DNA from 4 places in the Streptomyces sp. NPDC050564 genome. Region 1 is predicted to be linked to each of the others. Evidence: riboswitches for the same ligand, from Rfam matches in the RefSeq annotation. Region 1 holds a riboswitch; each other region holds the start of a gene.
The links. Region 1 has a riboswitch for cyclic di-AMP ahead of ACIBK0_RS30460 (transglycosylase family protein). Riboswitches for the same ligand answer to the same signal wherever they lie in the genome.
Positions count from the first base shown of each region.

Region 2: another riboswitch for cyclic di-AMP. It lies ahead of ACIBK0_RS08490 (NlpC/P60 family protein); the one in region 1 lies ahead of ACIBK0_RS30460 (transglycosylase family protein).
Region 3: another riboswitch for cyclic di-AMP. It lies ahead of ACIBK0_RS24770 (transglycosylase SLT domain-containing protein); the one in region 1 lies ahead of ACIBK0_RS30460 (transglycosylase family protein).
Region 4: another riboswitch for cyclic di-AMP. It lies ahead of ACIBK0_RS34560 (NlpC/P60 family protein); the one in region 1 lies ahead of ACIBK0_RS30460 (transglycosylase family protein).

Region 1 is NZ_JBITGS010000021.1:74,855-82,491, reverse strand. It holds gene ACIBK0_RS30485 (NAD(P)/FAD-dependent oxidoreductase) at 1-402, opposite strand, end outside; gene ACIBK0_RS30480 (exopolyphosphatase) at 1,052-2,047, opposite strand; gene ACIBK0_RS30475 (DUF501 domain-containing protein) at 2,235-2,759, opposite strand; gene ACIBK0_RS30470 (septum formation initiator family protein) at 2,789-3,265, opposite strand; gene eno (phosphopyruvate hydratase) at 3,424-4,710, opposite strand; gene ACIBK0_RS30460 (transglycosylase family protein) at 5,107-5,802, opposite strand; cyclic di-AMP (ydaO/yuaA leader) riboswitch at 5,807-6,015, opposite strand; gene ACIBK0_RS30455 (transglycosylase family protein) at 6,153-7,121, opposite strand; gene ACIBK0_RS30450 (cytochrome P450) at 7,321-7,637, opposite strand, start outside.
Region 2 is NZ_JBITGS010000004.1:174,937-182,573, reverse strand. It holds gene ACIBK0_RS08500 (hypothetical protein) at 1-331, shown strand, start outside; gene ACIBK0_RS08495 (tellurite resistance/C4-dicarboxylate transporter family protein) at 309-1,325, opposite strand; gene ACIBK0_RS08490 (NlpC/P60 family protein) at 1,466-2,629, opposite strand; cyclic di-AMP (ydaO/yuaA leader) riboswitch at 2,637-2,810, opposite strand; gene pcrA (DNA helicase PcrA) at 3,371-5,863, shown strand; gene ACIBK0_RS08480 (peptidoglycan DD-metalloendopeptidase family protein) at 5,903-7,471, opposite strand.
Region 3 is NZ_JBITGS010000015.1:214,540-222,176, forward strand. It holds gene ACIBK0_RS24755 (ATP-grasp domain-containing protein) at 1-1,134, shown strand, start outside; gene ACIBK0_RS24760 (FAD-dependent oxidoreductase) at 1,163-2,377, shown strand; gene ACIBK0_RS24765 (HAD family hydrolase) at 2,686-3,525, shown strand; gene ACIBK0_RS24770 (transglycosylase SLT domain-containing protein) at 3,519-4,268, opposite strand; cyclic di-AMP (ydaO/yuaA leader) riboswitch at 4,272-4,428, opposite strand; gene ACIBK0_RS24775 (hypothetical protein) at 4,699-5,028, opposite strand; gene ACIBK0_RS24780 (CocE/NonD family hydrolase) at 5,139-7,136, opposite strand; partial or broken gene ACIBK0_RS24785 (hypothetical protein) at 7,264-7,637, opposite strand, start outside.
Region 4 is NZ_JBITGS010000026.1:109,964-117,600, forward strand. It holds gene ACIBK0_RS34540 (helix-turn-helix transcriptional regulator) at 1-792, shown strand, start outside; gene ACIBK0_RS34545 (SDR family NAD(P)-dependent oxidoreductase) at 945-1,637, shown strand; gene ACIBK0_RS34550 (IS5 family transposase) at 1,728-2,579, shown strand; gene ACIBK0_RS34555 (luciferase family protein) at 2,607-3,074, opposite strand; gene ACIBK0_RS34560 (NlpC/P60 family protein) at 3,197-4,354, opposite strand; cyclic di-AMP (ydaO/yuaA leader) riboswitch at 4,363-4,523, opposite strand; partial or broken gene ACIBK0_RS34565 (DUF2182 domain-containing protein) at 4,833-5,150, opposite strand; gene ACIBK0_RS34570 (FAD-dependent oxidoreductase) at 5,469-6,833, shown strand; gene ACIBK0_RS34575 (aldo/keto reductase) at 7,034-7,637, shown strand, end outside.

The DNA of each region.
Region 1 (7,637 bases):
GCCCTTCATACCGATGCCCTGCTCGGCGAGGCCGGGGATCGGGAAGGTGCGGGAGACCGCGCCCATCGCGATGACGAGGTAGTCGAAAGGCAGCTCGTACGCCTCACCCACGAGGGGGGCGATCGTGGCGACCTTGCGGTCCTGGTCGATGGTGGTGACCCGGCCGGTGAGGACCTCCGCCTTGGGGAGCACGCGTCGCAGCGGGACGACGACATGCCGCGGGGAGATGCTGCCGGCGGCGGCTTCGGGGAGGAAGGGCTGGTAGGTCATGTACGACCGGGGGTCGACGACCGTGACGGTCGCCTCTCCGTAGCGCATCTTCTTGAGAATGCGCCGAGCTGCGTACAGGCCTACGTACCCACCGCCTACTACGAGGATCCTGGGACGCTCCGTGGTGCTCATGCCATCGAGTATCCACCCGGTCATGGGGGGTCGCTCGTGCGCCCCTTCACAAGCTTGGGCAGGCCCTCTGCTACACTGCGCGACCCACGTGACCCAGGTCATGGTGACAACGAGGAACCACTGTGCAGTGCGGACCGTTGTCAACACCGCGTGAGCTGCCGCTCCGGCCTTTCGAACCGACCGGACCAGGCCCCTGTTTCACCTGTCGGCCACGCCCTCGCAACGCTCCTGTGAGCACGTTCCCAGGCCGCTTGAGCCCCCCACGGTGACCCCAGAGGCCCAATCCTCGCCGAGCAGGGCCTTTTTCCTTGTGAAGAACTTCACGAAGTTTCCGGACGGCTCGTCGCCGAGGGGCATTTCGGTGCCCCTCGGGCGCGCTCATACGCTATCCGACCCGCTCAGCCGAGGCTACCGACAGGTAGCCGAAGGAGACCCGGGCCACGGCCGAGCAGTGGCTCGGGTCACGGCCCAGGAGCCCCAGGTCCTAGTGCCCCAGCAGGCAACGTTCGCCCCGTCGCGACGCCCGACACGCCCTCTCGCCGCACCGGCCGAAAGCCCAAGTACATCCAGTACGAGGACTTCCGGCCGGCACGCCGAGAGCACGCACCGGACGCCGCTCCTTGACGGGCAAACGTTGCCTGCCGGGGCACTAGGCGATGGACCAGGCGATCCCGTCGAGGATGTCGTGCTCGCTGACGACGACCTCCTGGGCGTCGATCCGCTCCATGATCGCGAGGAGGACGAGGGCGCCCGCGCCGATCACATCGACGCGCCCCGGATGCATCACCGGATGCGCGGCGCGCTGTTCATGAGTGGCCTTCAGAAGGGCGTCGGTGATGCCCTTGACCCGCTCGTACGCGATCCGGGAATGGTGGATCTTCGTGGAGTCGTATGCGTCGAGCCCCAGCGCGATCGCCGCGACCGTGGTGACGGAGCCGGCGAGGCCCACCAGCGTGTGTGCCTCACGCAGCGGGACCGTCTCCTCGGCGAGGTCGAGCGCGGCCTCGATGTCGGCGCGCATCGCCGCGATCTGCTCCTCGGTGGGCGGATCGGTGACGACCCCGTCCCGTACGAGGTGCCGCTCGGTCATCCGTACGCAGCCGACGTCGACGGAGCGCGCCGCGCGCACATGGTCGTCGCCGACGACGAACTCGGTCGACCCGCCGCCGATGTCCACGACGAGGAAGGGCTTGGCCAGGTCGCCCGCCCGTCGCCCGCCACCACACTCATTCGAAGGGCGCTCTGCGCCCCCCTGGTTTTGGCCGGTCAGCTCCTTGGTCGCGCCGGTGAAGGAGAACTCCGCCTCCTGGTCCCCGGTGATGACCTCCGGCTCGACCCCGAGGATGTCCAGCACCCCACGGACGAACTCGTCCCGGTTTTCGGCGTCCCGGGAGGCCGAGGTCGCCACGAAGCGCAGCCGCTCCGCGCCGTGTTCCTTGATGATCGCCGCGTACTCCCGGCACGCGGCGAACGTCCGCTCCAGTGCCTCCGGCGCGAGCCGTCCGGTCCGGTCGACGCCCTGGCCGAGCCGCACGATCGTCATCCTGCGGTCCAGCTCGACGAGTTCACCCGTCCGCGGGTCCGCGTCTGCGACGAGCAGCCTGATGGAGTTGGTGCCGCAATCGATGGCAGCGACCCTGGTCATGGTGTCCGGTCTCCTGTCGTGATGGTTCTCGCCCCTCCGCCCCTACCCATTCCCGTACCTGGGGGCTGCGCCCCCGGGCCCCCTTGCGTTGTTCTTTTTGTGCGGGACGGTGGGGGCTTGTCGCGCAGTTTCCCGCGCCCCTTCAGGGCGCGGGAAACTGCGCGATCTTTTTGAGTGAGGCGGAGGGTCAGGTCCCGTCCGTGGGAACCACGCATGCGCCCTTGCGCCACCACTCCGGCAGCATCGCGATGGCCTCGTCCCCGAGGGGGTTCACGCCGGGCCCCGCGGCCAGGGAGTGGGCGACCAACACATGGAGGCACTTCACCCGGTCCGGCATGCCGCCCGCGCTCGGGAAGCCCTCCAGGACCTCGATGGAGTCGCGGCGCGCGATGTAGTCCTCGTGGGCGGCGCGGTACGCGGCGGCCAGCTCGGGGTCGGTCGCCAGCCGGTCCGTCATCTCCTTCATGACACCGTTGGCCTCGAGCGTGCCGATCGCGGACGCGGCCCGCGGACACGTCAGGTAGTACGTCGTCGGGAACGGCGTCCCGTCGGGAAGACGCGGCGCCGTCTCGACGACGTCCGGCTGCCCGCATGGGCACCGGTGCGCGATCGCGCGCAACCCGCGGGGCGGCCGGCCCAGCTGCTGCTTGAAGGCCTCGACGTCCGCGTCGGTCGGCTCGGTGCGCGGGGTGGGCGGCGGTGGCGTTTCCATGCCGTGAGTCACATGTCTTTCTGGTCAGTTCACTGGTCGGCGGCGTCGGACTTGTCCACGCCGTCCCAGACATTGGCGTACCAGGGACGGGCGGCCGCCCCCTTGTCGGCGTGGGCCTGCTTCGACGTGTCCGGGTCGATCACGACATAGCCGGTCTCGCCCGGCATCACATAGTGCAGCCGCTGCCGGATCTGCTGCTCGGCGTACGCGTCGTCCCGCCACCGCGCCTTGAGGTCGCGCAGCTGCTCGACCCGTTCGCGGGCCTGCTCCCGCTGCCGCTCCACATCGGCGATCTCGGCCCGCTGAGACACGTACTGCCTTATCGGGTACGCGAGGGCCACGATCAGGGAGCACAGGACGAGAGCCAGGAGCGCGGCCCGGCCCGTCAGCCGCGAGCGGCGGGCCTGCCGCTTGGTCTGGGAACGGTAGACACGGGCCGCGGTCTGCTCGCCGAGCAGCCGCAGTCTGGTCGCGGTGGAGAACCGGTCCCGGTCCTTCACAACCATGAGTCCCGCCTCCCCGGTGCAAGCCCGTCACGTGCGTACGTCCCCGCACACGGTACGGGACCGAGTACGGGGACGTACGTACGACTGGCTAAGGCCTGGCCCGGTACGGGTCAGCCCTTGCTGTGCCGACGGTCCGCGGAGCGGACGTGCGGCAACACTCAGCCCTTGAAGCGCGGGAAGGCCGAGCGGCCGGCGTACACCGCGGCGTCGTCGAGGATCTCCTCGATGCGCAGCAGCTGGTTGTACTTGGCGACGCGGTCCGAGCGGGCCGGGGCACCGGTCTTGATCTGACCGCAGTTCACCGCGACGGCGAGGTCGGCGATGGTGACGTCCTCGGTCTCGCCGGAGCGGTGCGACATCATGCACTTGAAGCCGTTGCGCTGGGCCAGCTCGACGGCGTCCAGGGTCTCGGTCAGCGAGCCGATCTGGTTGACCTTGACGAGCAGGGCGTTGGCGGAGCCCTCCTCGATGCCGCGGGCCAGGCGCTCCGGGTTGGTGACGAAGAGGTCGTCGCCGACGATCTGGACCTTGTCGCCCAGCTTGTCGGTGATGACCTTCCAGCCGGCCCAGTCGTCCTCGTACAGCGGGTCCTCGATGGAGACCAGCGGGTACGCGGAGACGAGCTCCTCGTAGTACTCGGTCATCTCGGCGGCCGAGCGGGACTTGCCCTCGAACTCGTACTTGCCGTCCTTGTAGAACTCGGACGCGGCGACGTCGAGCGCGAGCGCGATCTGCTCACCGGGGACGTAACCGGCCTGCTTGATGGCCTCGACGATGAGGTCGAGCGCGGCGCGGTTGGACTCCAGGTTCGGGGCGAAGCCGCCCTCGTCGCCGAGGCCGGTGGACAGGCCCTTGGTCTTCAGCACCTTCTTGAGGGTGTGGTAGACCTCGGCGCCCCAGCGCAGGGCCTCGGAGAAGGACTCCGCGCCGATCGGGGCGATCATGAACTCCTGGATGTCCACATTGGAGTCGGCGTGCGAGCCGCCGTTCAGGATGTTCATCATCGGCACGGGCAGCAGGTGCGCGTTCGGGCCGCCCAGGTAGCGGAAGAGGGGGAGGTCGCTGGCCTCGGAGGCGGCGTGCGCGACGGCGAGCGAGACGCCGAGGATGGCGTTGGCGCCGAGCGAGCCCTTGTTGTCGGTGGCGTCCAGGTCGAACATCGCCTGGTCGATCAGGCGCTGCTCGGTGGCGTCGTAACCGACGAGCTCCGGGCCGATCTGCTCGATGACGGCGAGGACGGCCTTCTCGACACCCTTGCCCTGGTAGCGGTTGGGGTCACCGTCGCGGAGCTCGATGGCCTCGAAGGCGCCGGTGGAGGCGCCGGACGGGACGGCGGCACGACCCGTGCTGCCGTCGTCGAGGCCTACCTCGACCTCGACCGTGGGGTTGCCTCGGGAGTCCAGGATTTCCCGGGCTACGACGACGTCGATGGACGGCACGAGCATCTCCTTCTGGGATGTGACGCGGGTATGCGGGGCCGCGGGGCCCGTAGTGCACGGAGCCGCGGTCGGCTCCGCGACATGAGCCTAACCGCCTCGGGGGGATCGGCCAGCCGGTCGACCACCCCTTGGGCAGAACCGAGAGTAAATTGTTTCCGAACGGAACAAAAACCTGCCCCGTACACGAAACCTCGCGCACGAGAGCCAGGCATGAAAGCGCACGAGAGCCAGGCACAAAAAAGCCCCGCTCCGGCGCGTACGGGGGAACACGCACCGGAGCGGGGAGCCCGTGGGGACGGGGGGACCCTCACGAGGTCTCCAGTATGGAGGCCTCCTCCATGAGGGAGCTGTCACTCCGCCGGACAATCCGCCGAATGCCCGGCTGAGCGATCAGCCGCGCACTCAGCCGAGGTGGAGCTGCTGACCCGGGTAGATGAAGTCCGCGTCGTCGATGATGTCCTTGTTCAGCTTGAACAGCTGCTGCCAGCCACCCTTGACGTGCTTCTTCTCGGCGATCGAGCTGAGGGTGTCACCCTTGACGACCTTGTACTCGCCGTCACCCTTCTTGACCTTCTTGCCGGTCGGCGTGGTGACGGTCTTGGCGGCGGGGCGCTCGGCCGAACGCGAGGCGGGCTGCTCGGTCGTCCGGGTGGTGGTGCTCGGGGTCGTGCTCTGTGAGCTGTTGGACGAGGAGCTGGAGGTCCCGCCGGCGTACGCGGCGCTCGACAGGCCCGTGCCGCAGGTCGGCCAGGCACCCTTGCCCTGCGCGGCGAGGACCTTCTCACCGATGGTGATCTGCTCCGACTTGGTGGCCTGGTTGGCGCTCGCGGCGTAGGCGGTACCGCCGTACGCGGCCCAGGTGGGGGCGGAGAACTGCAGGCCGCCGTAGTAGCCGTTGCCGGTGTTGATGGACCAGTTGCCGCCTGACTCGCACTGGGCCACGGCGTCCCACTCGGAGGCGGTGGCGGCGGAAGCACTGCCGGCCGCCATCAGCGGGGCGGCGATGGCGACACCGGTGACACCGGCGAGCGTTGCGAGACGGGTAGTCCGATTGAGGACGGCCGGGCGGCGGTGCTTGCCCTTGCTGGAAAACAGCATGGAGAGATCCCCTCACCGACGCCTGCGAGGTGAGCTGTCGGGTTCGGGCGGGTGAGTGCCCGGTCGTACGCCACTGGCGCACGGCTTCACCCCAAGCCGCTCCCGGTCAACTACCGGGCGCGGCGCCTACCTTGGGTCCCCCGCTCCTGCCTACGGCGCTGACGCGTCGACTGTTCCCGTACGGCCGTTGGCAGGATTCGGCGTTGCGACCGTCGGGGCCCGCAGTGGCGAGCGGTCATGACCGTAGACATGCGATCGCCGGAATTTCAAAGACGATCAGGGCTTCTGAGACTCATGTCTCACTCGCGCCAAACCGGACATTCCGCGGCGAACCATGACGTGAACTCCCGCTACTTTTCGCCCGATTCAGCACCAACTGCAAGCCTCTGACCGGGAAGGATGAGGTCGGGATCGGAGCCGACCGCCTCCTTGTTCCCGGCGTACAGCTCGGCCCATCCACCCTTGAGGTCAAGGGAGTCGGCGATGGTCCAGAGACTGTCTCCGGCGCGCACGACGTAGGAGCCGTCGGCGGCGTCACGGGAGGCGTCGGAGCCGCGCGAGGCGTGCCGTCCGGAAGAGCCGTCCTTACGGCCGTCGGTCGCACCCTCGGTCGCACCCTCGTCGGCGGTGTCGCCACGGTGGCGCCCGGCGCCGGACGTCGCGCTGTCGGACGAGGCCGAAGAGTTGTCGTTCTGGCCGGACTTGTCCGACTCGTCACTCTTGGTCGCTTCTGTATCCGAGCTGTCGGAACCCTGTGAGGTGTCGGACTTCGTGGAGTCCCCGTCCGCACCCGAGGAGGCGTCGGACGAGGAATCGGAGCCCGAGTCGGATGAGTTGGATGAATCGGACTCAGCAGATGAATTGGACGAGTCGGACGAATCAGAAGAACTCGACGAACTCGATGAGTCGTCCGCCACACCCGTGTCGACCTCGATCGAGCCGGAGTTCTTGCTGAGCCCGGAGAGCGGTCCACAGGTGGGCCAGGCGGTGAGTCCCTGACCGTCGAGGACCTTCTCGGCGATGGCTATCTGCTGCGAGCGGCTGGCCTGGTCGGCGCTCGGGGCGTACTCGAGGCCGCCGTACGACTCCCAGTTGTCCTGGGTCAACTGCAGCCCGCCGTAGTACCCGTTGCCGTCGTTCGCGCTCCAGGCGCCGCCGCTCTCGCACTCCGCGACCCGGTCCCAGGTTGTGCCGTCGGCCGCGCTCGCACTGGTGGCGCCGAGCAACGGGATGGCGATGGCCGATCCGGTCACTCCTGCGGCGACGATGAGGGCCGGGGCCTGACGGGGGCGACGATGACGGCCGTTCCCGGAGAGCATGCGGAAGCCTTTCGCGTGACAGCAGGTGACGACAGCCGCTACTGCGACTGCAGCGACGGATGGGCCGCGTTGATGGGTGAACGTATCCGCACTCGAACGCTTGTCACAAGTCGATGCAGCGCAGATCACGTGAAGATCACAGAGCTGACGGAACGTCACCTTTTCCCTGCTGAGCGGCCGTTCCCTGCACGCCCACCCCTTAGGGGCGGGGCGAGTCAAGCGGAGGCGTGAACTCCACGGGAAGTGTGCGCAATCCACGCATAATGAGTCCACCACGCCAGCGCAAATCGGCCGAATCTCCCGTGAGTTGGAGATCGGGCAGACGGGTGAGCAGGGTGGCGAGCGCGGTCTGGCCCTCCAGGCGAGCGAGCGGCGCGCCGAGGCAATAGTGGATGCCGTGGCCGTACCCGAGGTGTTGGTTGTCACGCCGCGAGAGGTCGAGGGTGTCCGGATGCTGGAACCGTTCGGGGTCACGGTCCGCTGCCGCCAGTACGACGAGGACGGGGTCGCCGGGCG
Region 2 (7,637 bases), on a different contig from region 1:
CGTCGGCCTGCACATCATCGGCATCGCCTCGCTCCTCGGCGGCTTCCTCACCCAGATGAAGGCGATGGGCCGGGGCACCGCCCGCTTCGTCCCGGCGATGCTGCACGGCGCGCTGACCATGCTGGTCACGGGCGTCGTCCTGGTCGGCCTCAACCAGGCCGACGACCATCCGGTCAACAACATCAAGATCGGCGTGAAGCTGGCCCTGCTGATCGTGATCCTGGGGCTCGTCTATGTGAAGCGGGACGACGAGAAGGTGGACAAGGGCCTCTTCGGGCTCGTCGGCCTGCTGACCACCGCGAACATCTTCATCGCGGTGCTCTGGACCTGAGCGGGCCGGTCGGCCTGTCCGAACCGGTCGGACGGTGCGTTCCGGCCGTGATCATCACGTGGACCGCTCCCGCCGCGACGGCCAGCCACGCCGCCACCGAGATCCACAGCAGCACCTGCCCGGGCCCCTTGAGGCCGGTGACGCCGAGGGCGGTCGCGGCCGACAGAGACGCCACCGCCGTCATCCCCATCGGGAAGACGGTCGCCCAGCGGCGCACGTCGTAGCGGAGCCTCGGCCACCCCAGCTCCGCGACGGCGAGGACGCAGTAGGAGGCGAAGGCGAGCACGAGGAGCGCGACGGTCGCGGCGCGCAGGACTTCGCTGTCGTCGTCGTTCCACAGGTACGGGTTCACGTGGTGCGCGGCGATGAGCTTGGCCCCCGCCAGCGCCGAGATGGCGAGCGCGCCGCCCGCGACCCACTGGTCTCCGGCGCCCCGTACCACCTCCCGGACGTCGAAGTGCGCGAACGCCACTCCGTAGAGCACGATCCCCAGCCAGAACAGCACCAGCCCGGTGTGCGCGAGCCACACCGGGCCGACGGCCGCGGCGAGCGTGGCGCACAGCACCGAGAGTCCCTGCGTGGCCACACACACCAGGAACACCCCTCCCGGCATACGGCGCTTCCAGTGCCGTAGGACGACGAGGAGCAGCACCGGCCACAGCACGGCCGACAGCGCGAGCAGGGCCTCGGCCGGCCTCTGCCACCCCAGCACGGACAGCCGGGTCCCCAGCACGGTGGTCGCCGCGACGGCGGTGAGCCCGGGAGGCGTGCAAGCCTCCTCCAGCCACCCCGCGCGGTCCCACAGGAGGCGTACGCCGAAGTCCGCGGCGAGCGCGAGCCAGGCGGCGCACGCCAGGACCAGCGAGATACGGGACAGGAACTCGTAGCCGGTCAGATGCAGCCCGATCGAGACGATGCCGGTGGCCATGACGGCGGCACCGGCGGCGGGCGGCCGCTGCGCCCACCAGGCGCGGAGCTGGGAGATGGCTGGCATGCGCCTGATGCTAGGGATCTTCGGACGAGTTACCCGCGGGGCACGCGCGCGGCGGGCACGAAAACGCGGGGCACGCGCGACTGGAGCAGGACAAGCTCCACTCGCGCGCGCCCCGCACAAAGCGTTGCTCGCGGAACGGTCTACGCCGGGCGCACCACACTGTGGATGATCGAGGCCCCGGCGTAGTAGATCGACTCCTCGCGGACGTACGCCCCGGGCTTCGGTGCGTGGATCATCATTCCGTTGCCGATGTAGAGGCCTACGTGGCTGATGTCGTCGTAGAAGAAGACCAGGTCACCGGGTTGGGCGTCGGTGAGGGAGACCGTGGTGCCCGCGTTCACCTGGTCGGTGGTGACGCGCGGGAGCGAGACGCCGGCGGCCTTCCAGGCGGCCTGGGTGAGGCCCGAGCAGTCGTAGGAGTCCGGGCCTGTCGCGCCCCACACATACGGTTTGCCGATCTGCGCGCGGGCGAACGCGAGAGCCTTCGCCGCCTTCGTCGCGTACGAGGAGTCGGTGGTCGTCGAGCCGGACGAGCCGGTCGTGGTGCTCGACGAGGACTCCTGCTGGGCCGCCTTCTCCGCTGCGGCCTTCTCGGCCGCGGCCTGCTGCTGCGCCAGCTCGGCTGCTTTGCGGTCGGCCTCCTCCTTCTTCTTCTTCTCGATCGCCGCCAGCCGCGCCTTCTCCTCGGCGGTCAGCTTCGAGAGCAGTTCGCGGGCCGCGGTGAGTTTGTGCTGAACGTCGGCCTTGGACGTCTTGAGCGCGGTCTGCGAGCTGGTCAGCGTCTCCAGGCTCTTGGCGGCCTCCGTGCGCTTCTTGGTGGTGGCGGCCTGCTCGGTGATGTAGTCGTCGACGGCCGCCTTCTGGCGGGTGGTCAGACGGCTCATCAGCTGGGTCTGGTCGAAGTAGTCCTGCGGGTTGTCGGCAAGCAGGAGGGTCGCGGTGTCAGGGGCGGCGGCCCCGGTGCGGTACTGCGCCGCCGCGAACGAACCGAGCTCCTCACGCGCGGTGTTGAGCTTCTCGGTGCGCTTGGCGACGTCGTCGAGGAGGGTGTCGACCTGCTTGCGCTGCTTGGAGGTCTTCTCCTTGGCCGCGTTGTACTTGTCGGTGGCCGTCTCGGCCTGGTGATAGAGGTCGTTGACCTTCTTCTCGACCTCTTCGAGGCTCGGCTTCGGTTCGGCCGAGGGGGCGGCGTTCGCCGTCTGGGAGAGCAGGGCGACGGAGGTGAGAGCCGCCGTCGCGAGGGCGGGGGTCCGTATGCCTGCTACGCGCGTACCCGTAGGACGCCATTTGCGGTGCGACGCCAAGAGAGGCGACTCCTTCCGTCATCCGCCTACCGAGTTAGCTGTCGGGTTCGGGCGGGTGGATCCGGAAGGTTTGCCCTACGGTCCTTGCCCCACAAGGCAGTTGGACCGATTCACCCCAAGGTCGGTTGGGTCCCCGGCTCCGGCTGCCACGGGGGCGCACCGGATTGAGCGGAGGCCGCACGGCCCGGCGTCGTTCGCCGGTGGGTGTCGAGCGGCCTGCCCGGCACGGTAGCCAACGCGTGTGGCTCCTGTGAAGTTTGATGTGCGATATGCCCGATACATTTTCGTGACCTTGACCCTGGGCATCACTCCGCGCAGTTAATCCGGAAGGGTCTGTGGTGAGTTGTCCGGAGTGGCGACGCCCGTCTCGTTATCGGCTCCCGGTGGCGGTCACCGAGGTCTTCCGGGGCGGCGGCTCCGCATCCCCCCGACGGCCGCAAGACTCTCGCTGAGGCGCTGAGGCGCTGAGGCGTCGAGGCGTCGAGGCCGTGAGGCGCGGTGAGCAGCGACCTGGTGGCCGTCTCCCCTCAAGGTCTGTAAGCCCCGGCCCGATCGATCACCGAACGTGACGAGGCGATTTCGGAAGGTAGGAAGATCGTGGCGGCCGACACTGGAAGATCGTCGGCTCCCGAGCCGTGCCACTGGACCCACCCGACCGAGTTCTTGTCCGCGTCACGAGATCCGGTCGAGTTTTCAGGGTGGCGGCGGGGTGTCAGTGCGGCCGCCTAGACTCGGAGAGCGATGAGCAGCCTCTTTGATGACAGCTTCCTGGCGGACCTCAAGCCCTCCCGGGCCCACGAGGAAGAACCCCCGCCGCCGCCCGAGGACGATCACGTACCGGAGCCCGTTCCGGACGATCTGTTCGGCGGGAAGTTCGACGTGCCCCCGGACCGGGACGCGTACTACCGCGACGGCGCCCACCGGCCTGCCGTGGACTCCGCGGCACTACTGGACGGGCTGAACGAGAACCAGCGCGCGGCCGTGGTGCACTCCGGCTCCCCGCTGCTCATCGTGGCCGGCGCGGGCTCCGGCAAGACCCGCGTGCTCACGCACCGGATCGCGTATCTGCTGGCCGAGCGGAATGTCCACCCGGGCCAGATCCTCGCGATCACCTTCACCAACAAGGCCGCGGGCGAGATGAAGGAGCGCGTCGAGCACCTCGTCGGCCCGCGTGCGGGCGCGATGTGGGTGATGACCTTCCACAGTGCGTGTGTGCGGATTCTGCGCCGCGAGAGCAAGAAGCTCGGCTTCACCTCCTCCTTCTCGATCTACGACGCCGCCGACTCCAAGCGGCTGATGGCACTCGTCTGCCGTGATCTCGACCTCGACCCCAAGCGCTTCCCGCCGAAGTCGTTCAGCGCCAAGATCTCGAACCTGAAGAACGAGCTGATCGACGAGGAGGACTTCGCGGCCCAGGCCACCGACGGCTTCGAGAAGACCCTCGCTCAGGCGTATGCGATGTATCAGTCGCGGCTGCGCGAGGCCAACGCGCTCGACTTCGACGACCTGATCATGACGACGGTCAACCTGCTGCGCGCCTTCCCGGACGTCGCCGAGCACTACCGCCGCCGTTTCCGTCACGTCATGGTCGACGAGTACCAGGACACCAACCACGCGCAGTACGCGCTGGTGCGGGAGCTCGTCGGCCCGGCGCGCGGTGCCCGCGCCGAGGACGAGCCGCCCCGCGGGGACGACCTCGGCCCTGCCGAGCTGTGCGTCGTGGGTGACGCCGACCAGTCGATCTATGCCTTCCGCGGCGCGACCATCCGCAACATCCTCCAGTTCGAGGAGGACTACACGGACGCGACGACGATCCTGCTCGAGCAGAACTACCGCTCCACGCAGACGATCCTGTCCGCCGCCAACGCGGTCATCGAGCGCAATGAATCCCGCCGCCCCAAGAACCTGTGGACCAATGCGGGCGCGGGCTCGAACATCACGGGCTATGTCGCCGACACCGAGCACGACGAGGCGCAGTTCGTCGCCGACGAGATAGACCGTCTCACCGACGCGGGCGAGGCCAAGGCGGGCGACGTCGCGGTCTTCTACCGTACGAACGCCCAGTCCCGTGTCTTCGAAGAGGTCTTCATCCGCGTCGGCCTGCCCTACAAGGTCGTCGGCGGCGTCCGCTTCTACGAGCGCAAGGAGGTCCGGGACGTCCTGGCGTACCTCAGGGTGCTGTCCAACCCCGAGGACTCGGTCCCGCTGCGCCGCATCCTCAACGTCCCCAAGCGCGGCATCGGCGAGCGCGCGGAAGCGATGATCGACGCGCTCTCGCAGCGCGAGAAGATCAGCTTCCCGCAGGCGCTGCGTCGCGTCGACGAGGCGTACGGGATGGCGGCGCGCTCGACGAACGCGGTCAAGCGGTTCAACACGCTCATGGAAGACCTCCGGACGATCGTCGAGTCGGGCGCCGGCCCGGCCACGGTCCTCGAGGCGGTCCTCGAGCGCACCGGCTATCTGGCCGAGTTGCAGGCGTCCACCGACCCGCAGGACGAGACCCGTATCGAGAACCTCCAGGAACTCGCCGCCGTGGCCCTGGAGTTCGAGCAGGAGGCGGGTGAGGGCGAGGCCGCGGGCGGGCTCTCCGACTTCCTGGAGCGGGTCGCGCTCGTCGCGGACTCCGACCAGATCCCCGACGAGGAGGACGGCAACGGCGTCATCACGCTGATGACGCTGCACACCGCCAAGGGTCTCGAATTCCCCGTCGTCTTCCTGACCGGCATGGAGGACGGCGTCTTCCCGCACATGCGCGCGCTGGGGCAGGTGAAGGAGCTGGAGGAGGAGCGGCGCCTGGCGTACGTCGGCATCACGCGCGCGCGAGAGCGGCTCTATCTCACCCGGTCGTCCATGCGCAGTGCCTGGGGGCAGCCCTCGTACAACCCGCCGTCCCGCTTCCTGGAGGAGATCCCGGACGCGCACCTGGAGTGGAAGCGCACGGGTGCGATGGCTCCCGTGTCGGCGGGTCCGGTCTCGGGTGTCGCTGCGTCGCTGTCGTCCTCACGGTCGCGGTCCGCGGCTTCGGGTGCCTCCGGGTTCGCGACGCGCCGCGGTGTCTCCGAGAAGACGGTCGTTTCGCTGGCGGTCGGGGACCGGGTCACCCACGACCAGTTCGGTCTCGGGACCGTCGTCGGCGTGAAGGGGACGGGGTCGAACGCGGAGGCGACGATCGACTTCGGCGAGGCGAAGCCGAAGCGGTTGCTGCTGCGGTACGCGCCGGTGGAGAAGCTGTAGCCGGTACGGGGGCGGTGGGGCCCGGCGGACGGTTACGTCCTACGTCGGGTCCAGGCCGTGGCTGCGCAGCCACGGCAGCGGGTCGATCGCCGAACCGCCGGCCGGGCGGACCTCGAAGTGCAGGTGCGGGCCGGTGGAGTTGCCGGAGTTCCCGGAGAAGGCGATCGGGTCGCCGGCCTTCACGGCGGTGCCTGAGGCGACCTTGTAGCTGGAGAGGTGGCAGTACCACGTCTCCGTGCCGTCCTTCGCGGTGACGATCGCCATGTTCCCGTACGCGCTGTTCCACTGTGTGCGGACGGTTCCGTCGGTCGCGGCCATCACGGTCGTGCCGTACGAGACGGGGAAGTCGATGCCCGTGTGCACGGACATCCAGTTGATGCCGGCCTGACCGAAGTAGGCGCTGAGCCCCTTCTGCGTCACCGGGAGCACGAACTTCGGGCGCAGCCGCTCCTTGCGGGCCGCCTCCTCCGCCGCCTTCTTCTTCTGGGCTTCCTGCTCGGCCTTGAGGTCGATACGTTCCTGCGTCCGGCTGGCCCGGTCGGCGAAGTCGTCGGCACCCGCGGAGAGACTCTGGAGCTGGGTGTCCAGCTTGTTGTTGGCGGCGGACGGTTTCACCGAGGTGGCGTCGGCCGCGCTGGCCGTCGTGTCCTTGCTGTCGTCCCCGCCGATGCTGCCCACGGAGGCGGCGGCGATCCCGGCGACCCCCATCACACAGGCGGAGGGCACGGCGACGGTCAGCAGAGCGGAACGTTTCGCGGGGCTGCGGCGACGGGAGCGGGAACCGGACCGCGAGGCGGCGCGGGGGGCCGGGATGACCTCTTCCATGTCGTCGAGCAGCGGCGTCTCGTGCTGTTCACCGCTGTCGTCCGCGGTCTCGAACTCGTCCTTGTCGGCGGCGGGTTGCTCGTACGAGACCTGCTCGAAGGTGGCGGTCGCCTGCTGGTCGAAGGACTCGGGCTGCTGCTCGTACGACTCGGGCTGTGTGTGCTGTTGCTCGTACGACTCGGGCTGCGGGTGCTGCTGTTCGTACGACTCCGGCTGCGGGTGCTCGTACGCCTGGTACGGGTCGTGGCCGATGGCGGTGTTCCACTGAGTGGCGTCGTACGCGCCCGTGCCCTGGGCCGGGATGGTCCACTGCTGGGTCCCGTCGAGCGGCTGCTCGGGCTGGAGCCAGGCGGTCGCGTCCCACTGGCCCGAGGCTTCGGGGCCCGGATGCTGCGCGGGGATGTCGGCGAGCTGCTGGTAGCCGGCCGCCCACGTGGTCGTTGCGTAGCTTCCGGTGTCGTACGCGGCCTGGTGCTGCGCGGTGTACGGGTCGTAGTTCAGCGTCTGGTGACTGCCGGTGCTCCACTGCGTGGCGTCGTACGAACCGGTGTTGTTGCCCGGCATGTCGCCGAAGAGGGGGTCGGTCTCGAAGCTCGCGGTCGCGTAGGCGCCGGTAGCCGTACCGGTGGCGCCGGCGTCAAAACCGGTCGCGGTGTAGCCGTCGTACGTGGTGAAGTCGCCGTACTGGGCTTCCTGCCCGCCGTATGACGCGTAGAGCGCCGAGGCGGCATCGGAAGCCGGAGCCGGGGGAGTTACGGTCCCCGACGGGTGACGGTCGTTCACCAACTTCTCTTTCGCCTCGACAACAGGGGCTGGCAGAGCAGTGCGGTGACTGTACCCGGCGGTACGCGGGCGCGACAATCTTCGGCAGGTTTCCTCCTCGCAGGAAACGGGCATTCGGCCGTGTTTCGGGGAAGTGTGGGCACGGCCTTGGCCTGGCGTTCGATGA
Region 3 (7,637 bases), on a different contig from region 1:
TATGCGATCACCGAGGACCGTTACACGCCCGCTGCGGCCTCACGCTATCTGCGGCGTGCCTTCGTCTGGCCGACCACCGGAACGGAGGAACCGGAGCGGCTCGTCGAGGGGTTACTGCGGATCGGGCAGCGGATCGGGCGGCCGACGGTGCTCGTCCCGACGGACGAAGAGGCCGCCGTGCTGATCGCCGAGCACCAGGACGAGTTGGGGGACCGTTTTCTCTTTCCGCGCGTCGACGCCAAGCTGCCGCGCCGCCTCGCCAGCAAGCAGGGGCTGCACGAACTGTGCGCGGAACACGGTATCCCCAGCCCGCAGGCGGCCTTTCCCCAGTCGTACGAGGAGATCCTCGCGTTCGCCGAGAGCGCCCGCTTCCCGCTCGTCGCCAAGAACCGCGAGGCGTTCGTGCGCCGCAGTCGGCCTGCGGTGAACGGGACGACGCGGATCACGACCCGCGAGGGGCTGCTGACACTCGCCCGGGACTGGGGCGCGCAACCGGGTGTGATCCTCCAGGAGTACCTGCCGAGAGAGGAGGCCGAGGACTGGATCGTGCACGCGTACTTCGACGCGGACTCGACGCCGCTCGCGATGTTCACGGGCGTGAAAGTCCGCTCCTGGCCGCCGCACGCGGGAATGACGGCGAATGCGTACGTCGTCGACAATCCGGAACTCGCGGACCTCGCCGCGCGTTTCATCAAACAGATCGGCTTCAGCGGCGTCATCGACCTCGACCTGCGCTTCGACAGGCGCGACGGACAGTACAAGCTGCTTGACTTCAACCCGCGGATGGGCGCGCAGTTCCGGCTCTTCGAGAACGAGTCGGGGATCGACGTCGTCCGTGCCATGCATCTGGATCTGACCGGGCGCACCGTTCCAGAGGGGGAACAGCGGGCCGGTCACCGCTACATCGTGGAGAACATCGACCTGCCGGCCCTGCTCGCCTACCGGCGCAGCGGCTATACGACACCGCACGCGCCGGCTCGCGCGAGCGGTACGGAGCTGGCGTGGCTCGCGGGTGACGACCTGCGGCCGTTCTTCACGATGCTCGCGCGTTTCGTGCGGCCGGGCGCGAAGCATCTGTATCAGCTGTGGCGGACCAACCGCCGTGGCAGCACCAACAGTTCCACCGCGAAGTAGACGTAGTACGTCCTGGGGAGGGGACTTCGTGATTCATCCGGTAGCAGTCATCGGTGCCGGGCCATTCGGCCTGTCCACCGCCGCCCATCTGCGGGCGCGCGGTGTCCCGGTGCGTGTCTTCGGCGAGCCCATGGTGAGCTGGCGCGATCACATGCCCGAGGGGATGCTCCTCAAGTCGACCCCGGTCGCCTCCAGCATCGACGCCCCGCAGCGCGGGCACACGCTCGTCGACTACTGCGACGCGGCGGGGATACGGCGGCTGGTCACGGACGAGGACATCATCCCGGTCGAGACGTTCATCGCGTACGGGGAGTGGTTCCAGCAGAAGCTGGTGCCCGAGCTGGAGCGGGTGCGGGTCGTCTCGGTCGACCGCAAGGACGGCCGTAATGGCTCCGGCGGCTTCGAACTCAAGCTGGATTCAGGGGAGTTGTTCACGGCGCGGGCGGTCGTGGTGGCCACCGGTCTGTCCGGACTCGCCCATCTTCCCGCCGAGCTCGCGGCAGCGGCGGCCGACGGACCCACCCCCACGGGCCCTGTCTCCCACAGCTCCCAGAACCATGACCTGACCCGGTTCTCGGGCAAGGAGCTCATCGTCGTCGGCGCCGGCCAGTCCGCGCTGGAGACGGCCGCGCTCGCGGCGGAGGCGGGAGCGCAGGTACGGGTGGTGTCCCGCGGCAAGGGCGCCGTCGACTTCGGCGCACCCCCGTGGCAGCAGCCCAGGCTGCGTCCCGAGTCGCCCTTCGGTCGCGCCTGGTCCCTGTGGGCGCTGAGCTACTACCCACAGCCCTACCGCTATCTGCCCGCGCAGGCCCGGCACTACCTGGTCCGCCGTGTGCTCGGTCCGCTCGGCGCCTGGTGGCTGCGCGACCGCTTCGAGGGCAAGGTCGATGTCCGTGAGGTGTCCAGGATCGTCCGCGCCGACGCCCGCGGTGGCCACCCCGTCCTCTCCGTCCAGACCCACGGCGGCCGGACCGAGGAGCTGCCGGCCGACCACGTCATTGCCGCGACCGGCTATCGCGTCGACATCGCCGCGATGGACTTCCTCGGACACGAGCTCCGTACCGCGCTCGCGGTCAGCCGGGGGACGCCGAAACTCGGCGCGGGGTATCGGTCGTCCGTGCCCGGGTTGTACTTCACGGGGTTGCCGGCGGCGGCCTCGTACGGGCCGGTGATGCGGTTCGTGTGCGGGACGGAGCTCGCTTCACCGCGGCTGGCCAAGCACTTGGTGGCTGCGCACGGGTGAGTCGGGGGCAGGGGGCGCCCTTGCCCATGGGTGCGCCCCCTGACCGTCGCATCACATCGGTGCGGCTCGGGGCTCTCGTCCCGCCCGCGGCTCGCGGCAGGCCAACTCCGCATCCAGGAACGGTCGTTGGACGTAGACACGGTGGCCTGCGTCGGTGTGGACGGGAGTGGAACACCCGCGGTCAGTACGGCAGATAAGGCCCGTACCACCCATACCGTCCGTGCGGTGAACGGCGTTGCTGACGGGATACCGGACGTCGTCCGGTTCGCGCCGGGCCGATGAGACGTTCGATCCGTATTCTTCGGATCATGGCCGCTCCGACTGCATATTCACTCATCGCCACTGACCTGGACGGAACGCTGCTGCGCGGCGACGACACACTCTCCGACCGGTCGCGCGCCGCGTTGGCGAGAGCCACGGCCGAGGGTGCCCAGCATCTGGTGGTGACGGGACGGCCGGCGCCGAGAGTCCGACCGCTCCTGGACGAACTCGGCGGCCAGGGACTGGCGGTGTGCGGACAGGGGGCGCAGTTGTACGACGCCGGGGCGCACCGTCTGCTCTGGTCGGTGACCCTGGACAGGGAACTGGCGGAAACCGCGCTCGGCAAGATCGAGGCGGAGGTCGGGCTGCTCTACGCGGCGGTGGACCAGGACGGTGTGGACGGCCTGACGCTCATCGAGCCGGGGTATGTCATGCCGCATCCGACGCTGCCGGCCGTGCGGGTGCCGCGCCGCGACGACCTCTGGTCGGAGCCCATCAGCAAGGTTTTGCTCCGTCACCCTTCGCTGTCCGACGACGAGTTGGCGTCGGCGGCGCGGGGAGCGGTCGGTTCGCTGGCGACGGTCACCATGTCGGGGCCGGGTACCGTCGAACTCCAGCCATGCGGCGTGACCAAGGCGACGGGGCTCGCCCTCGCCGCCGCCCACCTCGGTCTCAGCCCCGCCACCACCCTCGCCTTCGGCGACATGCCCAACGACATCCCCATGTTCGACTGGGCCGCCCATGGCGTCGCCATGGCCAACGCCCACCCGGAGCTGAAGGCGGTGGCCGACGAGGTGACCCTGTCGAACGAGGAGGATGGGATCGCGGTGGTGCTGGAGCGGCTCTTCGGGGCCCAGGGGAGGGCCCGCGAGAGCGTGTCTCAGTAGGCGCCGTTGACGTTGTCGATCGAGCCGTACTTCGCCGCCGCGTAGTTGCACGCGGCCGTGATGTTCGCGACCGGGTCGTAGGGGTCCATCGAGGTGCCGGGGACGTGGTACGCCTTGAAGGTCGGGTCGATGACCTGGAGGAGACCCTTGGACGGGATGCCGGCGGCGGCGTTGGAGTCCCAGTTGTTGATGGCTCGGGGGTTGCCGGAGGACTCGCGCATGACGTTGCGGTGGATGCCGTTGTAGGTGCCCGGAATGTGCGCCTTGCCCATGATGTCCAGCGACTGCTTGATCCAGCCGTCCAGATTGTTGGCGTATGTCTTCGTGGAGGCGGGGGCGGCCGGCGTCGCGGACGTGGTGCTCGCCTTGGGCGCCGAGCCCAGCTTCACGGTCTTCGTGCCCACCGTCAGCGTCAGGCCCGGGGGGAGGACCGCCGGGTTCGCACCGATCACCGCGCGGTTGGCGTCGTACAGCTTCTGCCAGCCGCCGCTCTGCGGGAACTTCTGCGCGATCTTGGACAGGGTGTCGCCCGCGACCACCTTGTAGGTGACGAGCTGGACGTCGTTGATCGTGACCGCGGCAGCCTTCGTGACCTGCGGCGCCTGCGTCGGCTGGGCGGCGTGCGCGCTGGTCGCGCACACGAGGGGGAGGGCGAGCGCGGCTCCGCTCGCGCCGGCGGCGATCATGCCGCGGGTGAACGGGCTGCTGGTCTTGCGGCGGCAGTGCTTGCCTGGTGCGGGCATGACGACATTCCTCTCCGGCGCCTGCGAGGTGAGCTGTCGGGTTCGGGCGGGAGGTGCCCGGCCGCGCGCTGGGCGCGGCTTCACCCCTAGCCGTTCCGAAGTACGGACCGGCGGCTTACCTGGGTCCCCCGCTCCTGCCGTGCGTGGGTGGGTGGGTTTCCGAGCGGCGGCAGGATTCGGCGATCCGCTCGGATCGGGGCGAACGTATGCGAGAGCACATGTCGGGAACAAGACCCGAATTCATGGCTCAGTCCGCTTTAACCTCGGAAAAGGGAGGGATGAATTGCCCGATTATGGCGGAATGTGATCCTCAACTTGCCTTTCGCGAAGGGGGAATCGAGGTCATGGGGTGCGACGCCGGGGCAACTCGGACGTGACCCAATTCACGCGACCAAGGCCCATCAAAGCGGCAATGCTTTTAATTCGGACATTACGCATCGAGTGTCCAGGCCGGGGAATGCCGGGGAGGAGCCGGGCGCACTTCCCACACGGAGAGGCCCGTGTCGCGGTCGTCGTCGGGGAGGCGGCCCGCGTTGGGCTTGAAGTAGAGGCCGTAGCCCCAGTATTCGGGGAGTTCGTGGCACATCAGGTCGGGGTACGGCCCGAACTCCCGTCCCTGGTATGCCCAGTTGATCCTCGCGACGGCTTCCGCCCGTGAGATCCCGAAGCGCGTGACCATCTCGTGGGCCATCTCGCGGAAGTAGGCGAGCATGCCCTCGTCGAGGTCCATCAGGAATTCCTCGGTCCGCGTCTGCGCCATGGGCTCAGGGTTCCCTACGGCACCCCGGCCTTCTAGATCCTGTCGTCGAACTCCCGTCGTCCGCCCGGAGGGCGGGCGCCGCGGGGCAGGCGGGAGTTCGACGACAGGACCTAGCCCGCCGTTCGGGGGATCCGCTTCTCCCAGGTGCGGTGGAAGACCACCTCGTCGCCGTCCTTGCAGATGACCTCGTTGGAGGTGGTGAAGTCCTCGGTGTCGCAGGTGATTTCGGAGGTCGTCGAGATACGCGCGTCCCAGGGCAGGTCCGGGCGGTGCAGTCGGATCGACCACGTCGAGCGGGCGCGAGCGGAGAGGGGGTGGAAGTCGTTGATGGTGTATGTCTCCAGCGCGTTCTCGGTGAATTCGAGGCCGTCGGGGTAGACGCGGGTGCCGCCGTAGCGTGGGTCGACCTCCAGGCGCCAGGCGCTGGCGGCCACGTCGCGGACCACCAGGCGTTCCGGGCGGGGTTCGTCCAGCGTCGTCGGGACGATGACCCCGAGCGGTTCGGACTGCTCCGGTTCCTCGAACGTGATGGAGGGCGTCGACTCCCGTGTCCTTACCGGGAGTTCCAGCAGGCTGCCCGTCGGGTCCAGGGTGAAACCGGCCTCCGAGCCCGGCTGCGGCCAGATCCAGGGCCAGTACGCGGAGGAGACGGCGAGGCGGATGCGGTGGCCCGGCGGGAACGCGTAGCCGATGCCGTTCAGGTCGAAAACCACCTCTTCCGTAGCACCCGGTTTCCAGGGAACCGCCTGGTCACGGCCGTGACGCTTTGACAGGTTCAGTACACCCCGGGTGACGAGTGTCGAGGCTCCGTGGGGGGCCACATCACACAGGCGGGCGATCACCTGACCCCGGGGAACCGAGGACGTCAGCCGCAGCCGGACTCTCGGACGGCCCAGAACCCAGGTCTCTTCCGGTACTTCGAATTCGAAGCAGGCGGATCTCGCGTCCTCCTCCCGTTGGTCCGGGGGCAGGTCCGCGTCGTTCCCGAGAGGGAAGAAGCGGCCCGCGTCCGCCCCCGTGTGCTGGGGAGAGCGGATCACCACCGGGTCGCCCTGGAGGGCGTACGAAACGGGGGTGACGGAGGGGGAGGGCCAGGCCGGGTCGCCCACCCAGCGGCCGGGGAGCTCCGGGTACACCGTCGCCGGGAGGTGCGCGTCCATCACGTACGAGCGGAGGACGGGGGTGGACAGGGCGCCCGTGTCCTTGTCCCGGAGCCAGTGGTCCCACCAGCGCAGGGTCTCCTGGAGGAAACCGATCGCCGGGCCCGGCGGCAGGCCGCGGTCGGGGTACTGGTGCGACCAGGGACCGATCAGGCCGCGTACGCGATCCCGCGGAAGGTGTTCCACCAGCCGCAGCACCGTGTCGCGGTACGGGTCGTGCCAGCCGCCGACCGCGAGGACCGCCGCCCGGATCGCGCCATAGTCCTCGCGGACGCTGCCGTGCCGCCAGTACGCGTCCCGGGACTGGTGGGACAGCCAGGTGTGGATGAGCGGGTCCACCGCCTGCAGGCGCTTCACCCACATGTCGCGCCACATCACCTGGCCCACGTGCACCGGGTCGGGCGGGCGGGAGGCGAAGGCGAGCATGGTGGCCGCCCAGGCGTGCATGTCGACGGCGAGGACGGAACCTCCCATGTAGTGCACGTCGTTGTCATAGCGATCGTCCGTCGAGCAGACCGTGACGATCGCCTTGAGCGGCTCGGGCGCGAGGGCCGCGATCCGGAGGGAGTTGAAGCCGCCCCAGGAGATACCGAACATGCCGACCTTGCCGGTGCACCAGGGCTGGGACGCGAGCCAGTTGACGACCTCCACCCCGTCGGCCAGCTCCACCTCCGAGTACTCGTCCGTCGGCAACCCCTCCGAGTTGCCGTGGCCGCGGACGTCCACCCGGACGGAGGCGTAGCCGTGGCCCGCGTACCAGGGATGGCGTTGCCAGTCGCGGGGCGCGGTCCAGTCCGTGAGGCGGCACGGGAGGTATTCGAGGAGGACGGGCACGGGCTCGTCCGTCAGTGGGCGCCAGACGCGGGCGTAGAGGCGGGTGCCGTCCGGAAGCGGGATCCAGAGGTCCTCGTGAGTGGTCTCGTACGGGAAGGACGTACGGATGTGCATGAGTGTCACCCCAGTGGCTTCAGTGGACCGGGTGCATCGTGCGGCGCAGCCAGGGGGCGAGGGCCGTCACGGCCGGGCCCGGGGCGTCGGCGATCGTGCCGTTGAGGCCGGAGCGCGCTGTCGGCCGTCCGGCGGCGGCGCGGAGCACCGCGCCAGCGGCGGCCGCCGGCAGCCCCAGGACGATCGGGCGGACCGCGCGGCGCATCGCGCCGGGCCCGACGGCGGGCTCCGCCGCGTGTCCGCGTCCGGCCGGGTGACGGCGGCCCGCCACGTACTGGAGGAGACCGAACATCATTCCGATGGCCGCCGCCGAGAATCCCCCGTCGCCGTCGGTGAGCCGGCCGCCGGCGACCGAGGCCAGGTGGGCGAGCGTTCCGTACGCCGCCGACACGGGCGCCGTCGTGCCCGCGGCCACGCCCATACCGCCGTGGGCGACGGTTGGCGCAGAGGCAGAGAATCAGGATCGGGATCGCCTGCATGCCGAGGAACGAGAAGCGCTCC
Region 4 (7,637 bases), on a different contig from region 1:
CTGGATCCCGTGACGGTGGGCTTCGCACACGGGTCACCCCGTCGGGTCCCCGGTCTGCGACGCGCGGAGCTGGCGACGCTGGCCGGCATCTCGGTCGAGTACGTGGTCCGGCTGGAGCAGGGACGGGTGGCGACACCCTCGGCGCAGGTCTGCTCGGCCCTGGCTCGCGCCCTGCACCTGTCCGACGACGAGCATGCTCACCTTTTGCGCATGGCTGGTCACGCAGCGGATCCGAGCCGGGTTCCGCGAATGATCCCAGGGAGCCTGTACCGGATCGTGGACCAGCTCGCCGGCAACCCGTTGGCGATCTACGACGCCACCTGGCAGTTGCTGCACTGGAATCCGCTGTTCGCGGCCACGTTCGGCGATCCCACGGTCCGCGGTGTGGGAGATCGCAACGTCCTGGTCTGGCAGTTCCTGGGTGAGCTGCCCCGGGTCCGGCAGACGGCGGCCGAGCGGGCGGCGTTCGAGGAGTCCCTCGTCGCCGACCTGCGCGCGACGACGAGCCGGTACCCCGACGATCCCGACCTCGCGGCGTTGGTATCGAGGCTGAACCTCAGCCCACGGTTCTGCGAGTTGTGGAGCCGCCGAGCGGTGGGCGGTCACCAGAGTGCGCACAAACTCGTCCAGCACCCGGATGTCGGAGACATCGCCATGAACTCCGACATCCTCAACACCCAGGACACGAACCTCCGCCTCGTGGTGTACACGCCTCAGCCAGGCACCGACGCCCGCAGCAAACTCGAATTCCTTGCGGCCATTGGGGTCCAGAGGATGTCTCCTCAGAAATGAAGGCCCGCGTTCCGCCTCGTCCGGTGGACCAGGCTGCTGGGTGGTACGCGCGGTACCAGGAAGTCCCGTAGCTCCCGCCAACCCTCCCGGGGACCCAGCATGGAGTGCGTGAACAGCGCACGACCGTGCTGTTCGGACCAGGAGGAGCCAGCATGACCACCACATTCATCACCGGGGCCAACAAGTCCCTCGGTTTTGAAACCGCTCGTCGCCTCGTCGAGGCGGGGCACACCGTCCTCCTCGGTGCCCGCCACCGTGAGCGCGGTCGGGCCGCGGCCGAGTCGCTCGGCGCCCGGTTCGTTCAGATCGACGTGACCGACGACGCCTCGGTCCAGGCCGCGGCCGCGGATGTCGCCGCGCATGAGGGAACGATCGACGTCCTGGTCAACAACGCCGGCGTCCTTGGCAAGGTCGGCCCCGTCGAGGAGTACACCGCGGCCGACGTGAGCGCCGTGCTCGACGTGAACGTCGTCGGGATCGTGCGCGTCACGCACGCCTTCCTCCCGCTGCTGCGCAAGTCGCGGAACCCCGTCATCGTCAACGTGTCCAGCGGGATGGGCTCCTTCAGCATGACCCAGGACCCGGCGCGGATCGAGTCGCGGTATGCCCTGCCCCTCTACTGCGCCTCGAAGGCCGCGGTCACGATGCTCACGACGCAGTACGCCAAGGAACTGAAGGACGTGAAGGTCAACGCCGCAGACCCCGGGCAGACCGCGACCGACTTCACCGGCGGCCTCGGACACAGCGTCGCCGACGGCGCAGAGTCCATCGTGACCCTCGCGACGATCGGCCCGGACGGGCCGACGGGACAGTTCATCGACCGATCCGGGAACCTCCCGTGGTGAACCTGCCCTGAGCTCAGGGTCGGTCGACCCGCCGCCCTGCGCGTACCTCATGCTCGTAATCTCTACGCTCAGTGATCACGAAGGACGGCCGTGCCCGCGCTGCCAGCTTGCCTGCTCGAACCCCTGTGGGACCAGTTCGCCGCGCTCCTCCCCGTCCGGGAGGAGTTCGTCGTCGGCCACCCGCTGGGCTGTCACCGCCGCCGGATCCCCGACCGAACCGTCTTCGAGCACGTCGTGCTCGCGCTGGTCCATGGTTCCGGCTACGAGCGGATCTCCACACCCGGATGCTCGGACCGCACCATCCGCCGACGCCTCAAAGAGTGGTCCCGGCAGGGGATTTCCAAAGCGCTGCACGCTCTCGCCCTGGACGCCTACGACCGGATGATCGGCCTCGACCTTGGCGAGATCTCGGTGGACGGCTGCATCACCAAGGCCCCGTCCGGCGGGGAGAAGGCCGGCCGCTCGCCGGTCGACCGGGGCAAGCAGGGGCTGAAGCGCTCCGCCGCCTGCGACGCCCGCGGCGTCCCGCTGGGGATCGTCTCCGAGGGGGCCAATAGGCATGACTCGCCACTGCTCGGACTGACCCTGGACGCCGCGCAGGAGCAGGTCGGCATGCTGCCGGACACCGTGAACGTCAACCTCGACCGGGACTACGACAGCATCAAGTCCCGTGCGTTGATAGCCGAGTTGGGGTTCACTGCCGAGATCGCCCGCAAGGGTGTGCCCGCCCCGATCCAGGCCAGCAGGCGCTGGCCCGTCGAGCGCACGCATTCGTGGATGAACGGCTACGGCAAGCTTCGGCGCTGCACCGAGAGAAACGGCAGGGTCGTGGACTTCTACCTCTACCTCGCCGCTACCCTCGTCACACTTCGCATGCTGATCTGGCAGGCACGCAGCCGCTACCGCTGGGATGGCCGACCCATCAGCCGCCGCCTCAAGTGATCCATTTGCCGGTCGGTCTTAGTCGCGTCAGCTGCCGTGGGGGATGAACCGGCCGACTGCCTTCCACGCGGCCGGAACCCGACGGTGGCGGACGGCCGCGGAGGCTCCCGCGCGTGGCGAGAGAACCGCCTGAGGCTGCCAGTCGCAGAGCGTTGAGGGTCCCTCGGGAAGTAGGTCGCCTCCGGCCCTGTCGTGCTCCTTGAGAGCGACGCTGATCAGCGTGAGCAGGAGCGCCACATCGGCGTCGCAGTCCAGCAGCACGGTGATCCACGAAGAGCCGGGGTGCACCCGCACAGCGGTGCTGTGTTGCAGGTGCGGGAGCAGCCGATGGACGGCCGCATGCGTGAGATGCAGGTCCGCGGCGTCGTCGGAGTGGAAGTGGACGATGTCGTGCCCCGACGTCCCGAAGGCGCGCCCTGCGGCGCATCGGGGTGAGCCACTTATCAGGTTCGGCCATGACTCCAGTTGGGTCATGGCGCGATCGGCCACGGTCATGCGCACCATGGTCGCGCACTATTCACCCTGCCAACTACCCCTCTTCACCCTCAGCTTGGTCAGCCGGCTGTTCCGTGCCCCTCACGATCCCTGAGCGGCCCCGCGCACCGACGCCGCAGTGCTCACGCGGGCCGCGCCGCGCTGTGGATCGCCGAGGCTCCGGCGTAGAAGATCGACTCCTCGCGCACGTATGCCCCCGGGCTCGGCGCGTGGATCATCATGCTGTCGCCGATGTAGAGGCCGACGTGGCTGATGTCGCCGTAGAAGAAGATCAGGTCGCCGGGCCGGATGTCGGCGAGGGGGATGGCCGTACCGACGGTCGCCTGATCGCGCGCGGTGCGCGGGAGTGCGACCCCTGCGGTTCTCCAGGCGGCCTGGGTGAGGCCCGAGCAGTCGTACGAGCCCGGTCCGGACGCGCCCCAGACACATGGCCTGCCGATCTGTCCACGGGCGAAGGCGAGTACCTTCGCGGCTTTGCTGCCGTACCCGGTGTCCGAGGCGCTGTCCGCGCCGATGGGCACGACCGCGGCGATGGAGGTGGTGGTGCCGAGAGCGGCCGATTGCTGCGGCTGCCATTCCTCTTCGGGCCGGAGAGGAGTCGGTTGCTCGTAGGCACGCCAGGAGTCTTCCGCCGGCCGGGATTCGATCGCGGGGACGGCGGCTGTCAGCTGCGGGGTGTGCAGGGAGAGCAACTCGCGGGCCACCGCGAGCTTCTGCTGGATCTGCTCCTTGGAAGTCTTCAACGAGGCCGAGGGCCGACCCGGTTCCGCGGCGGGTGCCGGCAGGGCCTTGGCGACTTCCTGCCGTGTCCGCGGCGCGGCCGGCAGCGCCGCGACGGCGCCGGAGGTCAACTCCGCCACCGGACCCGCAGTCACTCCGGCGACAGGCCCGGCGGTCAACTCCGGGACGGGCCGGGCGGCCGACTCCAGCCCACGGCGGGCGAGTCCGTCCGCCGGACGTTCCACCGGACGTGTGGGCCGTGCCTCGGCCGGGCGCTTCGGCATCCTGTCGGCCGGCAGCCTCGCCGGGACGGTCGGCCCCAACTGCGCGCGCGCCACGTCGAACCATTGCCTGGTGACGTCGTCGAGGGCGGGATCGCTGGGCCTGCGCCGGCTGTCGAGCGCAGGGTTGAGGCTCCTGCGCGTTCCCGTGGACATCGCACGGGTGGCGTTGTAGTTTCCGGTGGCGGTCTCGGCCTGGTCGTAGAGGCTGCTGATCCGCTGCCGCACCTCTTCGCGGCTCGGTCCGTCCGCTGCGGGCGGCGTGGCGTCGGGAGCCATGGGGGACGCACTCCTTCCGTATTCCGCCTACCGAGTCGGCTGTCGGGTTCGGGCGGACGGTTCGCGGAAGGCATGCCCTACGGCCCTTGCCCTGCTGGGCAGTTGGGCCGATTCACCCCAAAGTCGGTCGGGTTCCCGGCCCCGGCTGCCACGGGGGCGCACCGGACTCGGCGGAGGCCGCGCGACCCGGCGGGGTTCGCCGGAGGCAGTCGTGCGGTCCGCCCGTCAACCTAGCCAATTTGTGTGCCTCGTGTGAAGGTTGAAGTGCGAAGTGTCCGATATGTATTTGTGACCTTCGCCGTACTGGCCGCCCCGGCCCGAGCGGTTGGTGTGACCCTGCCGGCGTGCTCGCATTCTCCGCCTTGTGTGTGTACACGATGGTCCGCCTGCCCCGAGCTCGTCGCCTGGCTCGGGGCGCCAACGACGCATGACAGTTCAGCTCGGCGTGCGACCGCGACTCTCGGCATGAGATGCGCGGTCACGTCATCGGCTGCATCGACGGCCCGGAGTGCTGCAGTCCTGGCAGCGGCCAGCTCTGGAACGGAGTCAGAACGGCCAGGATCAGGAACGCCACGCCCACCGCGGTGCTGAATGCCGGTCCGAGCCGCCACAGCTTCTCCATGAAGATGACGACCGCGAGTGCGGCCATCGCCGCGATGTTCATGGTGCCCAGCGGGATGAGGACGATCATGAGCCCCCAGCAGCAGCCCACGCAGTAGAGCCCATGGTGGGCCCCGACGTGCAGGTCACGGGCGCCCGGCCGGTAGCCGCCATGGTGCAGCCGATCGTGCCGCAGCCGTTCTGTCCCGCAGCACCTGGCCCACCTGCGAGGACGGGGGTGAACCGAGGGGATGACCCGCGTCAGCGAGCGGATGAACCACCGCTATGACCCGGCCTGTCGTGCGGCTGCGCGGTGACCGCACCCACCGGCGCCGCCGCCCCGAAGGCGTCCGCCGGCGAGGCGCCTGCCCGGCGCGACCACACGTCGGCCCCTTCGAAGCGACTCATAAGATGACCTTATGAGGTCATAGGCCCGGCCCGACTACTGACTTAGGTTTGCCTTAGCTTAGGCTTCCCGGCGAGTACGTCTGTCACCGCTCGAAGGGAACTGATCATGCCTCGCCCCCTGCGGGTAGCCATTGTCGGAGCCGGCCCCGCCGGGATCTACGCCGCCGACGCGTTGCTGAAATCCGCGGCGGCTGCCGAGCCAGGCGTGTCGATCGACCTCTTCGAGCGGATGCCGGCCCCGTTCGGACTGATCCGCTACGGCGTCGCTCCTGACCACCCCCGCATCAAGGGCATCGTCACGGCCCTGCACCAGGTGCTCGACAAGCCGCAGATCCGCCTCTTCGGCAATGTCGACTACCCGGGGGACATCAACCTGGACGACCTGCGCGCCTTCTACGACGCGGTGATCTTCTCCACGGGTGCGACGGCCGACCGGGCGCTCGACATACCCGGCATCGACCTCGACGGCTCGTACGGCGCGGCGGACTTCGTCTCCTGGTACGACGGGCACCCGGACGTGCCCCGGACCTGGCCGCTCGAGGCGGAGAAGGTCGCCGTCCTCGGCGTCGGCAACGTCGCGCTCGACGTGGCGCGCATCCTGGCCAAGACCGCGGACGAACTGCTGTCGACCGAGATCCCGCCGAACGTCTACGACGGCCTGAAGGCCAACAAGGCCCTGGAGGTCCATGTCTTCGGCCGCCGTGGCCCGGCGCAGGCGAAGTTCAGCCCGATGGAGCTGCGGGAGCTGGACCACTCCCCGAACATCGAGGTCATCGTCGACCCCGAGGACATCGACTACGACGACGGCTCGATCGCGACCCGGCGGGGCAACAAGCAGGCCGACATGGTCGCCAAGACCCTGGAGAACTGGGCCATCCGCGATGCCGGCGACCGCCCGCACAAGCTGTTCCTGCACCTCTTCGAGTCGCCGTCCGAGATCCTCGGGGAGGACGGCGAGGTCGTCGGTCTGCGCACCGAGCGCACCGCCCTCGACGGCACGGGCAACGTCAAGGGCACCGGCGAGTTCAAGGACTGGGATGTCACCGCGGTCTACCGTGCCGTGGGCTACCTGTCCGACGAACTGCCCAAGCTGCCCTGGGACGTCGAGTCCGGCACCGTCCCCGACCAGGGCGGCCGGGTGATCGAGGAGAACGGCGAGCACCTGCAGTCGACGTACGTCACCGGCTGGATCCGGCGCGGCCCCGTGGGGCTGATCGGCCACACCAAGGGTGACGCCAACGAGACGGTCGCCAGTCTGCTGGACGATCACGCGAACGGCCGTCTGCACACACCCGCTTCGCCCGTTCCCGAGGCCGTGGACGCGTTCCTCGGCGAGCGCGGCGTCCGCTTCACCACGTGGGAGGGCTGGCACCGGCTGGACGCCGCGGAGAAGGCCCTTGGCGAGCCGCAGGGCCGCGAGCGCGTGAAGATCGTCGAGCGCGAGGACATGCTCGACGCGAGCGGCGCGTAGGACCGACCCTTCCTGCCGAGATGCAGGGGTGGATCGATGACTGACGGACAGTCAGTCGTCGATCCACCCGCGGGTCACCCCGGCGGTCACCGAAAACCCACCTGACCCCACCGCCCGACTCGCCTATCGTCAACGTGATTTCCGGCGGACGCCTCGGCTCATCGGCAGGGACGACGGCGGTGACGAAGTGGAGGGTGAGGGTGCGCTACCGAGAGCTGGGACGCGGTGGGGTGTCGGTGTCCGAGATCGGTTATGGGGCATGGGGGATCGGTGAGTCCGCCTGGGTCGGCGCCTCGGAGGACGAATCCGTACGTGCCCTGCACCGCGCCATCGATCTCGGCGTGAACTTCATCGACACCGCGCGCGGCTACGGCGAGAGCGAGCGGATCGTCGGCCGGGTCGTGCGTGAGCGGGCCGATGACGAGGTGCTCGTCGCGACCAAGGTGCCGCCGAGGAACCGTAGGTGGCCGGCGCCCGACGGGCTGGACCCCGCCGAGACATTTCCGGGCGAGCACATCCGCGACAGCCTGGAGAGCAGTCTGCGCGCCAGTGGCCTCGACCACTTCGACGTACTGCAGTTCCACGTCTGGAGCGACGACTGGGTCGGCCGGGGCGACTGGCTGGAGACGATCACGCAGCTGAAGCAGGAGGGGAAGATCCGCCTCTTCGGTGTGTCCATCAACGATCACCAGCCGGACAACGCCCTCGCCCTCGTCCGCAGCGGCGCCGTCGACTGTGTGCAGGTCATCTACAACGTCTTCGATCAGGCTCCGGCCGACGCGCTGCTGCCGGCCTGCGAGGAGC